2 regions of the Comamonas sp. 14P8.1.4 genome follow, and region 1 is predicted to be linked to the other one. Evidence: riboswitches for the same ligand, from Rfam matches in the RefSeq annotation. Region 1 holds a riboswitch; the other holds the start of a gene.
What was found. Region 1 has a riboswitch for cobalamin ahead of AC27VO_RS01335 (glutaredoxin family protein). Riboswitches for the same ligand answer to the same signal wherever they lie in the genome.
Positions count from the first base shown of each region.

Region 1 (5,393 bases):
TCTCTTCGGATATTCACCTGCCATGAATGCGCATTCAACGCACCATTCAATCCAGCGTAAGCTGCATTGGTGGAGCGTTCGGACTGATCAAAGGCCGTCGTCGTTGATATTTTTTGCTCTAAGCGCTCAAATCCTGCAACAACAACACCCAGACCGGTCTTGATTTCATTGCCCCACTTGAACTCATCTTGGCGAGTGTTATATGTTGTGCTACTCAAAGTTGCCGAAGCAATATCCAAATCACGATTCCATTGTTTGTCCAAGGCACGCGAATAGCTCAGTGAAGTTTTCCATTCCTGGGTGAATGCGCCGGAAAGCTTCAAAGCACGTGTGCCAGCATCTGAATCTAGCCAAGACTGTGCTGCTGCCCCGTTGTCAGATTCTGCGAAGCCATCTGCTTGCATGAAATTCCCGTCCAGACGCCATGTGTCGTTGAATGCGTATCCAAGGCTGGCCGTTACGGATGACTGGTTGAATTTATCAACATCGGGATTGAATATATATGACCCGATTTTGCTATTGCTGGCTGAAAAACCGGGATCAACGACACGTGCGACGTTCAGACTGTAATTCCACCCCTTCTGCTCACCAATCAGTCCTGCTTTAGCATCTTTATAGCCACGACTGCCCAAAGTGGTCGATGCACTTGGGGTCAATGCTTTTCCATGCCCCTTGCCATTTTTCGTGAATATCTGAATAACGCCACCAATAGCATCGCTGCCATAAAGAGCGGATGCCGGCCCATGCACAACCTCGATTCTTTCGATTTGCTCCAAGGGCAGACTTTGTAATGAAGGATCTCCTGCTGTGGCAGAGCCAAAGCGCGCGCCGTCTACCAACAAAATCACTTGAGAACTACCACGCAAGCTGATGCCCTGCGTTTGCCCACGGCCGCCGTTGCTGGTCATCCGGGCGCCTGCCAATCTTTGCAGCACTTCTGCCAAGGAGCGTCCACCCAGGTTAGAGATTTGCTCAGCAGTGATCACCCGAACATCAGCCAAGGTTTCATCCAACTTGGTTTCCGATCGTGTGGCGGTCACAACCGTGGTATTCAACCGTTTTTCTGAATCATTCTGCGCATGCGCTGTCGACGCAGCAGCAATGGCAATGGCTGCCCATGCAAAACGTGCAGGCTGGCGCACAGCTGCGCCATGCAAGATGGAGGTGTGGATAGTCATATTTCTTGAGTTGTACGCACAGCGTCCCCGCAAGTGCGTCACAAAAAACCGAAGAGTGCGGAGCAGCTTCTTCGAACCATTTCCGGCCGGTCTACAGACTGGTGCACCGACTACCTAAACCTTCCCAAAGCCAAAAGCTTCAGTGGTTGTAGCAAGGTAGGCTGGTCTTACGACCCGTGCACACACTGTTGCGGGGGCAGTACATGCAAGGTGGCGCACTGAAGAGCGCGCACCCTCTCATGTTTCCCGTTTAACTGCGCGGCCAGGGAAGACCGCGCGAGCACCAGAAAGCGGGTTAATTCTAAGGCTGGAGGCAACTTCATGCTGCCTCCAAGCTGGTAGCCGTAGTAGTTCAACCACAGCCCATTTTTTACATGGTGCCAATTTCAATTGGGCGCCAAACACATCCACGAGAAACGTGCACGACCCTATCCACACAATCCCGCATAACCTTGGCTGCGGAGTGTTTATGTCAATCTTTTTTTGAATTTACAAAACAAAACAATGACAAAGCGAAGCCCAAAGAGAAGCGGCCTCCTCGATCTAAGGCACTGTAATTCCAAGGGAAGCAAGCTTGAAGAGCAAGAAAAAGTGAAATGCTTGAAGCAAGCTCCTAGCACTTTTTGACAGATCAAGTCAGCGATCAATGGCTGCCCAAACTGGTTTTCAAAAAAGTTTTGGCGCATAGAATTCATCTTGTTGGTGCACTAGCGTGAGTTCTCAAGCTAGGGTTAAACGAGAATCAGGAGGCCTTGTTCCGACGAGGCTAACCTGAACTGCCCCCGCAACAGTAAGTGAGGTGCATTGCAGTTTTTTTGCAGTGCGCGGTAACACAAGCAGCCACTGAAGCCTCGGCTTTGGGAAGGCGTGTTACCTGTGCCTACCAGTCTGGATACCGGCCAACAAGCAGCCAAGAACACGTTCTTGGCTTTTCATCAACCGTACAGGCGGGGACGCCTGGGTGGCTGCATATGCTTTCTTGGACCAACCAGCTAGGTACACCTGCTTTGCGCCGTGTGCCGCGACCTGCGTCTTTAGCTATCAGAAACCTGTCGTGCCACTGTCTAGCAGGGCTTGAAGGCTTCATGATCACTCTTTTTTCCAAACCCCATTGCCCCCAATGCACGATGACAGCGCGCACCTTGGATCGCCAAGGCTTGGCCTACGAAGTCGTTGATGTTTCCCAGAACGCGGAAGCCGCAGCTCAAGTGCAAACATGGGGCTACCGCCAAGTCCCCGTGGTCAAAGCGGGCGATGAACACTGGAGTGGTTTTCGCCCAGACCGCTTAGCCGCATTGGCAGCCACGGCTTAAGGCCGATCATGGCTCGCTGGGTTTTTTATTCTTCCAAAACTGGAAATACAGCGCGGCTCCTTCAACAAGCGGGACTGTCAGGACTTCGAATTCCACGCACCCCCGAAGAAGCACAGCCTGAGATTACAGCGCCCTTTGTCTTGCTCACCCCGTCGTTTGGGGATGCCCAAGGCAACGGCGCAGTACCCAAAGCCGTGATCCGTTTTTTGAATGCGCCAGAGCGTCGTCAATGGCTACGCGCAGTGGTGGCCTGCGGGGATCGCAATTTTGGCGCTGCCTTCGCTCAAGCTGGCGACGTGATTGCCCGCAAATGCGATGTTCCCCTGCTGCTACGTGTGGAAATGGCCGGAACGCCCACGGACTGGCAACGTCTGCGCCATATCGACCAGCATTTTCTGTCTTCCAATTTACCTACTGTCCGAGAAGCTTTGCGATGAACCTGAGCACCCCTACTGAATTGGACTTTCACGCCCTGAACGCCATGCTGAACTTGCCTGATGCCCAAGGCAAACTGCAGTTCGATGCCGACCGCAAGGCCGCACGCCAATACTTTCTACAGCATGTGAATCAGAACACCGTGTTCTTTCACTCGCTGGAAGAAAAACTGAACTACTTGCGCTCGCAAAATTACTACGAAGCAGAGGTACTGGACGCGTACTCTCCCAAGTTTATTGAGCGGATTTTTAAAGCGGCTTTTGGCAAAAAATTCCGCTTTCCCACCTTCCTTGGCGCCTACAAGTACTACACCGCTTACACCCTTAAAACCCGTGATGGAAAACGCTATCTGGAGCGCTTTGAAGACCGGGTGGTGATGGTATCGCTGGCCTTGGCACGCGGTGATGAAAAACTTGCCATGCGTTTAATGGAAGAGATCATTGCAGGGCGTTTTCAACCCGCCACACCCACGTTTTTGAACGCCGGAAAAAAACAGCGTGGTGAGCTAGTTTCGTGCTTCTTGCTACGCCTGGAAGACAACATGGAAAGTATCGGCCGAAGCATTAACTCGGCACTACAGCTTTCCAAACGCGGGGGCGGCGTGGCTCTGTTGCTCAGTAATCTGCGTGAGTTAAGTGCTCCAATCAAAGGTATCGAAAATCAGTCCTCCGGAGTGATTCCCGTGATGAAGCTGCTGGAAGACGGCTTCTCGTACGCCAACCAGCTGGGTGCGCGCCAAGGTGCAGGTGCTGTGTATCTGAACGCCCACCACCCGGACATCATGCGTTTTCTCGACACCAAGCGCGAAAACGCGGACGAGAAGATCCGCATCAAGACGCTGTCGCTGGGCGTGGTGATCCCCGACATCACCTTTGAGCTGGCCAAGAAGAACGAGGACATGTACCTGTTCTCGCCGTACGACGTGGAACGTGTCTACGGCAAGCCATTTGCCGATATCTCGGTGACCGAGCACTACAAGGAGATGGTGGACGACCCACGCATCAAGAAGACCAAGATCAAGGCACGCGAGTTCTTCCAAACCATTGCCGAAATCCAGTTCGAGTCCGGTTACCCCTACATCTTGTTTGAAGATACGGCGAACCGTGCGAACCCGATTGCTGGTCGCATCAACATGTCTAACCTGTGTTCAGAAATCCTGCAGGTCAACACGCCTTCCACACTGAGCGAAGACCTGAATTACGAACACATTGGCAACGACATCTCGTGCAACCTCGGCTCGCTCAACATCGCCACCACAATGGATGGTGGCGATTTAGGGGCTGCTGTGGAAACAGCGATTCGGGCGCTCACTGCAGTGTCAGAGATGAGTGCCATCAACTCCGTGCCTTCGGTGCGCAAGGGAAATGACGATAGCCACGCCATTGGCCTGGGGCAAATGAACCTGCACGGCTACCTGGCACGTGAGCAAATTCACTACGACAGCCCGGCTGCAGTGGAATTCACCAGTGTCTATTTCGCAGCGGTGGCCTACCACTGCTTGCGCGCTTCATGCTTGTTGGCACAGGAGAAAAAACAGCGCTTTGCAGGGTTTGAAGACAGCAAGTACGCCACCGGTGAATACTTTGACAAGTACACCTGCCGCGACTGGCTGCCTACGACAGAGACCGTACAAGCCCTGTTTTCCAAGAACAGCGTGCAGCTACCTACGCGCGCCGATTGGGAAAAGCTGAAGGCGAACGTAATGGCTCACGGCCTGTACAACCGCAATTTGCAGGCCATTCCACCCACAGGGTCGATCAGCTACATCAACAACTCCACCTCTTCCATCCATCCGATTGCCTCGCGTATCGAGATCCGCAAGGAAGGCAAGATTGGTCGCGTGTACTACCCCGCTCCGTTTCTCTCCAACGAAAACATGGCGTATTACCGCGACGCGTATGAAGTGGGCCCCAACGCCATCATCGACGTGTATGCAGCTGCCACAGAGCACGTGGACCAAGGCTTGTCACTCACGTTGTTCTTCCCGGACACCGCTACGACACGCGACATCAATAAAGCCCAAATCTATGCCTGGAAGAAGGGCATCAAGACCATCTACTACATCCGCCTGCGCCAGCTGGCACTCGAAGGCACGGAAGTGACGTCGGCCTGCGTGTCCTGCACCCTCTGAGCCCTCTACCGTCAAGAAAGTACAAAGATGACCTTCATTACTCAAGCCATCAACTGGAATCGTTTGGACGATGAGAAAGATTTGGAGATCTGGAATCGCGTGACCGCCAACTTCTGGCTGCCTGAGAAAGTTCCACTCTCGAACGATATCCCCTCCTGGGCTACGCTGCGCCCCAGTGAACAAGAACTCACCATTCGAGTGTTCACCGGCTTGACGCTTTTGGACACCGTTCAAAACCAAGTGGGCGCGCCTTCGCTGATGCAAGATGCTGTCACACCGCATGAAGAGTCCGTGCTATCGAACTTCACGTTCATGGAAGCCGTACACGCACGAAGC
Region 1 covers NZ_JBYOKN010000001.1:277,269-282,661, reverse strand. The annotation lists gene AC27VO_RS01340 (TonB-dependent receptor domain-containing protein) at 1-1,178, opposite strand, end outside; cobalamin riboswitch at 1,246-1,481, opposite strand; cobalamin riboswitch at 1,862-2,096, shown strand; gene AC27VO_RS01335 (glutaredoxin family protein) at 2,264-2,491, shown strand; gene nrdI (class Ib ribonucleoside-diphosphate reductase assembly flavoprotein NrdI) at 2,500-2,928, shown strand; gene nrdE (class 1b ribonucleoside-diphosphate reductase subunit alpha) at 2,925-5,057, shown strand; gene nrdF (class 1b ribonucleoside-diphosphate reductase subunit beta) at 5,085-5,393, shown strand, end outside.

Region 2 (5,393 bases), on a different contig from region 1:
CACAGACCGTTTCGGTCAGCGAAGGCAGCAGGCTGACAATGCGCTGTGGCGGTTGCGCCTGGGCAATGGCGCGGCCCCGGTCATCGCGGCGCGCGGCCTCTGGCACCTCCAGCGCATGGGTCACACCACCGAGGGCGGCACATGCCCACAGCAGCAGATGCAGGCTACGTCGTATCAATGGTTGCATTTCAGTTGCAGCGGCAAGCCTGCTGCCATCAAAGTGGCGCGGCTGCATACGCGCGCCACGTCCTGGTTCAAACTACCCAGCGCATCCACAAAGGCACGCACGGCTTGGCCCATGGGAATGACGCCCATACCAATCTCATTGCCCACCACCACCACGGGGCCCGGGCACTGGGGCAGAACTTCCAAAAACAAAGCACGCTGCGCGCTCCAGTCCTCGGTTTGAGCCGAATTAGAGGCAGATTCCAATTCCTCTGCAGGCATCATCCAGTTGGTCAGCCACAAGGTCAGGCAATCCACCACCACCAGCGTCTGCGCCTGGCTGTGGGCTTGCAGGGCCTGTGCCAGCTGCAGCGGTGCCTCCACCGTCTGCATACCGGGCACACGTGCGGCGCGATCGGCCTGGTGGCGTGCAATGCGGGTGCGCATCTCGGCGTCCCACGCCTGCCCCGTCGCCAGGTACACCGCACTGCGACCTGCCGCCGCGTCCAGCCAGTCACGCGCAGCTTGCTCCGCGCGGCGGGTTTTGCCGCTTTTTTGACCACCCAGGATCAATTCTTGCCAGGGCGTCACAGTGCTGTTGTTCAAAGCATTCATAAGAGTTGCAAATTATGCCGGGGCTGCCGCAGCCGACCATTCCACAGCGTGCGCGCCCAGCAAGGCCGCCACTGCGCGTGGGTGGGAAGGAAACCAGGCATGAAAGTAACTGGCGTGGACACTGCCGTGCTGGTACACCGCCTCGCCTTGCTGCGCCTGCACCGGTTGCTGGGCGCGGCTGGTGCGGGCCATGACCGCCACCGGGCTGTGAAAGCGTGAGTAGTGGAAGGTATGGCCACGCAGCACGCCACCCTGCTGCACGCATTGCTGCATGCCCAGGCCTGCCAGGCGCGGCTGCATCTGCGCCGTACCGGGCAGGATGCCCCACATGGGGTAGACCTCACCCGACGCGGTCTGGATGCTGTCGCCCAGCGCCAGCATGCCACCGCATTCGGCCCACACTGGCTTGCCTGCGTGCACATGGGCACGCACATCTTGCTGAAGGGCCGTATTCGCAGCCAGTGTGGCGGCGTGCAGCTCTGGGTAACCGCCTGGCAACCAGAGTGCATCGCACGCCGGCAAGCGCTCTCCCGCCAAAGGCGAGAAGAACGCCAGGCGCGCGCCCATGGCCTGCAAGCAATCCAGATTGGCGGGGTAGATAAAGCTGAATGCTGCATCGCGTGCCACCGCCACGGTACGGCCTTGCAGCCAAGGCTCCATGGGTGGGATGAGCGCAGCAGGCTCTGCAGGGAACGTCACCGACCAGCGCTGCTGCCATTCCTGCCAGGGCATTTGCCCCAAGGCCGTGGCAGCCAGCGCATCGGCCGCTGCATTGAGGCGCTCCATGGCGTCGGGCAGCTCGTGTGCAGCCACCAAACCCAGGTGGCGCTCAGGCAGCAACTGCGCGTTTTTGCCCTCTCCCACACGCTGCAAAGCGCCCAGCCACACGCCGGGATCGCGCACGCTGGCTTGCAGCATCTGGGCATGCATGCTGCTGCCCACGCGGTTGGCCAGCACCCCCGCCCAGGGCAACCCTGGCTGATACTGCTGCATGCCCAGCAACAAGGCGCCAAAACTGCCTGCCATGGCGCTTGCATCAATCACCAGCAGCACCGGAATCCCTAGCTGTGCAGCCAGATCAGCAGCCGTGGGGCTGCCATCAAACAGCCCCATCACGCCTTCAATCAAAAGCACATCGGCATGGCGTGCGGCATCGGCCAAACGGGCCCGCACCTCCTCCATGCCCACCATCCAGGCATCAATGTTGTGCACCGTGGCTCCGCTGGCCAGCTGGTGCCAGTAAGGATCCAGAAAATCAGGCCCGCACTTGAACACCCGCACCCGGCGCCCCTGGCGCGTGTGCCAGCGGGCCAAGGCAGCCGTCACAGTCGTTTTTCCCTGCCCCGATGCGGGGGCGGCAATCAAAAGCGCCACACAGGAAGGAGATGTTGAAGACTGGGTCATGGAGCAACGGGCAATGCGTAGCAAGATAAAAATGAACCTTGGTGATGGTTGCTGAATCCGAGACGCTCTCCAAGCCACAACCCACCAGCAGGTGCACGCCCCCCACCCTTGTCATGGCAGCTGGCCGCCTGCACTTTCGTGCCCGGCTTCCAAGCTGGCGCCATGGTTTCAGCACCCAACGTGGCATGCCGTTGCGAACGATGTGCCGGCCACGACCCTGCCGTGGCATTGCACAGATGCTGAAAGCCCACCGAGCTACGCCACGGCATGCACCACGCAGCAGAACGACGCAATGCCAATGCAACGACACCAGCGCACCGTGGATTCATCAAGAACATGGGGGATTTTGGAGATATCGACCCGCGCCAGCCTCCCCGCCAGCAATGGGTAACCATGCCCACCGAAGCGGGCACACCAATGTTGGCCGGTATCCGGGCTGGTTCCTCAGGTCCATCGCCTTCCCAAATGCTTGTTCAAGGCATTCAGTGGCTTGTGATGATGGATGGGCGCTATGACTAGCGCCAAGAACTCACCGTTGCGGGGGCAGCGCAGGCTAGGTGGTGCTGAAGGTCAACACCGCCACCCTGCTTCCCGTTGAACTGCAAACTTGTGAACCAAGCTGCGAGCACCAACATTTGAGTGGTCGATTCTAATGCTGGAAAAAGTCTGCTGGGCAGCGCAACCGGCATTCACAGCCCGCACCGGGCCCAATGCACGCCAGCATTGACAGCTTGAAACAAGCTTTTGTAGCTATATCTTGCGATCTGCCCTAAATTTGCGATTCCCTTCAAAAGGGCAGTCCTACAATTGGAGCAATCCATGACGACACCATCCATTCTTGACCCCGTTGCAGGGCGTGTAGAGCTGCTACTGGAGCAGTACGAAGCTATGCAGCACGCGAATCGCCAACTCAGCGAAGAGATCCAGGCTTTGCACAAGGAGCGTGACTCGCTGAAGTCACGCCTGAAAGCTGCGCGGGCACGCGTGGATGAGTTGATCGAACGTTTGCCGGTCAATCAGGAGGCATCTTGAGCCAGCTAGAAACACAAATCCTGCACCAGGACTATCTGCTGACCTGCCCTGACGGACAGGAAGCACAGCTGCTCGAGGCGGTGGAACGGGTGGATCACCAGTTCCAGCAAATGCTGGACAACACCAAGCTGCGTTCGCGCGAGCGTATTGGTGTGTTGCTGGCCGTCAATCTGGCGTTTGAAAGCCTGGAGCTGCGCAACCAGCTGCAAGCCCTGCAACAACAACTTGCTGCACTGCAAGGTGCCCAGGACACTGATGGTGCAGCACTGACTGACGCCGATGCCGAGCGTTTGCACGCTTTGGAAGCCCAAGCCAGCCACGATCAGGCGCTTGCCAGTGCCTTGGTGGATCGCATCGATCAAGCCTTGGCGCAGGCAAGCCAACCGCTGGCGCACACGCAGCCATCCATGGAAGCCATGGTAGACGCAATGCCCGCAACCACCGATATCGGCATCGACACAGATTTAGACAACGCCGCTCAAGTGGAATTGCCCTCCACGCCTGCGGAAAGCCTGTAAAATCGCACCTGTCTGCAATCCGCCGGGCTTTATATTGCCTTGAACCAATGCTCATTGAGCACGGGCTTGATACATTGCCTAGCAAGCGTGATCGTCTCGCGTCAGACGAACCCAACGTTAGGTTGCTCTCGCCCACCTGAACCCCCGGTTCAGGATGACGGCTCGGTGGTTTTGCAGACACCTTCATTCGCCATTCGGCACCACCCCCCAGCGATTTCCCTTCTAGCGGCACCACAGGGACGGCTTGTAGACCAAGTCCATCCACAACGCCCACAGTGATACGGCCACCAGCATCAGGCCTGCAGCGCGTGTTCCCCACTCTGAACGCCAGCGGTTGACCCTCCCGCTGAGCCAGCGCCACGCCAGTGGTGCAGCCAGCAGCCACAGCCCACTGCCCACCCCAAATGCCAGCATGCTGATGCCCCCCGTCCATGCAGAGCCGCTCAGTGCCGCGACCAGAACCGCCGAATAAAGCAAGCCACAGGGCATGCATGCCCAGGCCATTCCCGCCAGCAAGGCACCACCGCGCAAAGACAACACAGGCTGCACCTTGGCCCAGACCACACGCCCTGCGCGCTCCAGCCACACGGGCTGCTGTCCCTGAAACAGCATGAGCAGCCCCCAGGCCAAAATCGCCAGGTGCATGAGGACCCATACAGGGTGCAAGGCAGAGGTTTGATCCGAAAACCAGGCCACTTGCTCCATGGCCAAAGCGGCCACGGCGCCCAGCAAAGCGTAGCCAAGCAGGCGCCCCAGATGAAACTGGCAGGTGCTCCAGCTCCAGGCCCGGCGTTGCGGTGACCATGCTGCATGCATCTGCACGACTTGACCATGGCCCTGGATCACCGCATGGCAAGGTGCCGCACACATGGCAAGACAATGGGGCCCACCCACGAGCCCCATGAAAAATGCGGTCCAAAGCAAGGAAAGAATCATAGGGATCAGATGATCCGCGAGAATCGGGCACGATTGCGATCTGCCTGCAAATAACGGTCAAACACCAAGGCCACGCCACGTACAAAGAACCACCCTTTGGGGGTGACCGTGATGCAGTCATCGGAAATCGTCACCAGACCTTCGTCCTGCTGGTCTGCCAGCGCCTCAATTTCTGCTGCAAAATATTTTTTGAAATCGATGAGCCACGCACTGTTGATGGACTCATAGAACACCTCGCCTTGGCACATGATGGTCATGATCACCGCGCGGCGAATGGTGTCGTCCCGTGACAAGGCCAAACCACGCACCACGGGCAAGCGCCCTTGGTCCAACAGGTCGTAATACTCTTCCAGCGTTTTTGCATTTTGGCTGTACGTTGCTGCCACACGGCCAATCGCAGACACGCCCAGCGCAATCAGGTCGCAATCGGGTTGCGTGCTGTAGCCCTGGAAATTGCGGTGCAAACGCCCTTGGCGCTTGGCCACTGCCAATGCATCCTCCGGCAGGGCAAAGTGATCCATGCCCACATAGACGTAACCCGCAGCCATAAAGCTCTCAATCGCGGCCGACAACATACCCACCTTGTCGGGCGCGGATGGCAAATCGGCCTGCAAGATGCGCCGCTGAGGCTTGAAGCGTTCTGGCAAATGTGCATAGGCATACAGCGCAATGCGATCGGGCCGCAACTGCGCCACCTGCTGCAGCGTGCGCGCGAACGATTCC
Region 2 covers NZ_JBYOKN010000004.1:77,202-82,594, reverse strand. The annotation lists gene AC27VO_RS09665 (ABC transporter substrate-binding protein) at 1-187, opposite strand, end outside; gene cobU (bifunctional adenosylcobinamide kinase/adenosylcobinamide-phosphate guanylyltransferase) at 175-780, opposite strand; gene AC27VO_RS09655 (cobyrinic acid a,c-diamide synthase CobB) at 793-2,184, opposite strand; cobalamin riboswitch at 2,590-2,832, opposite strand; gene AC27VO_RS09650 (DUF904 domain-containing protein) at 3,004-3,216, shown strand; gene AC27VO_RS09645 (cell division protein ZapA) at 3,213-3,734, shown strand; gene AC27VO_RS09640 (sulfite exporter TauE/SafE family protein) at 3,957-4,670, opposite strand; gene hemN (oxygen-independent coproporphyrinogen III oxidase) at 4,676-5,393, opposite strand, start outside.
Region 2: it holds a riboswitch for cobalamin, as region 1 does, so the genes downstream of both, AC27VO_RS09655 (cobyrinic acid a,c-diamide synthase CobB) here and AC27VO_RS01335 (glutaredoxin family protein) in region 1, are expected to answer to the same signal.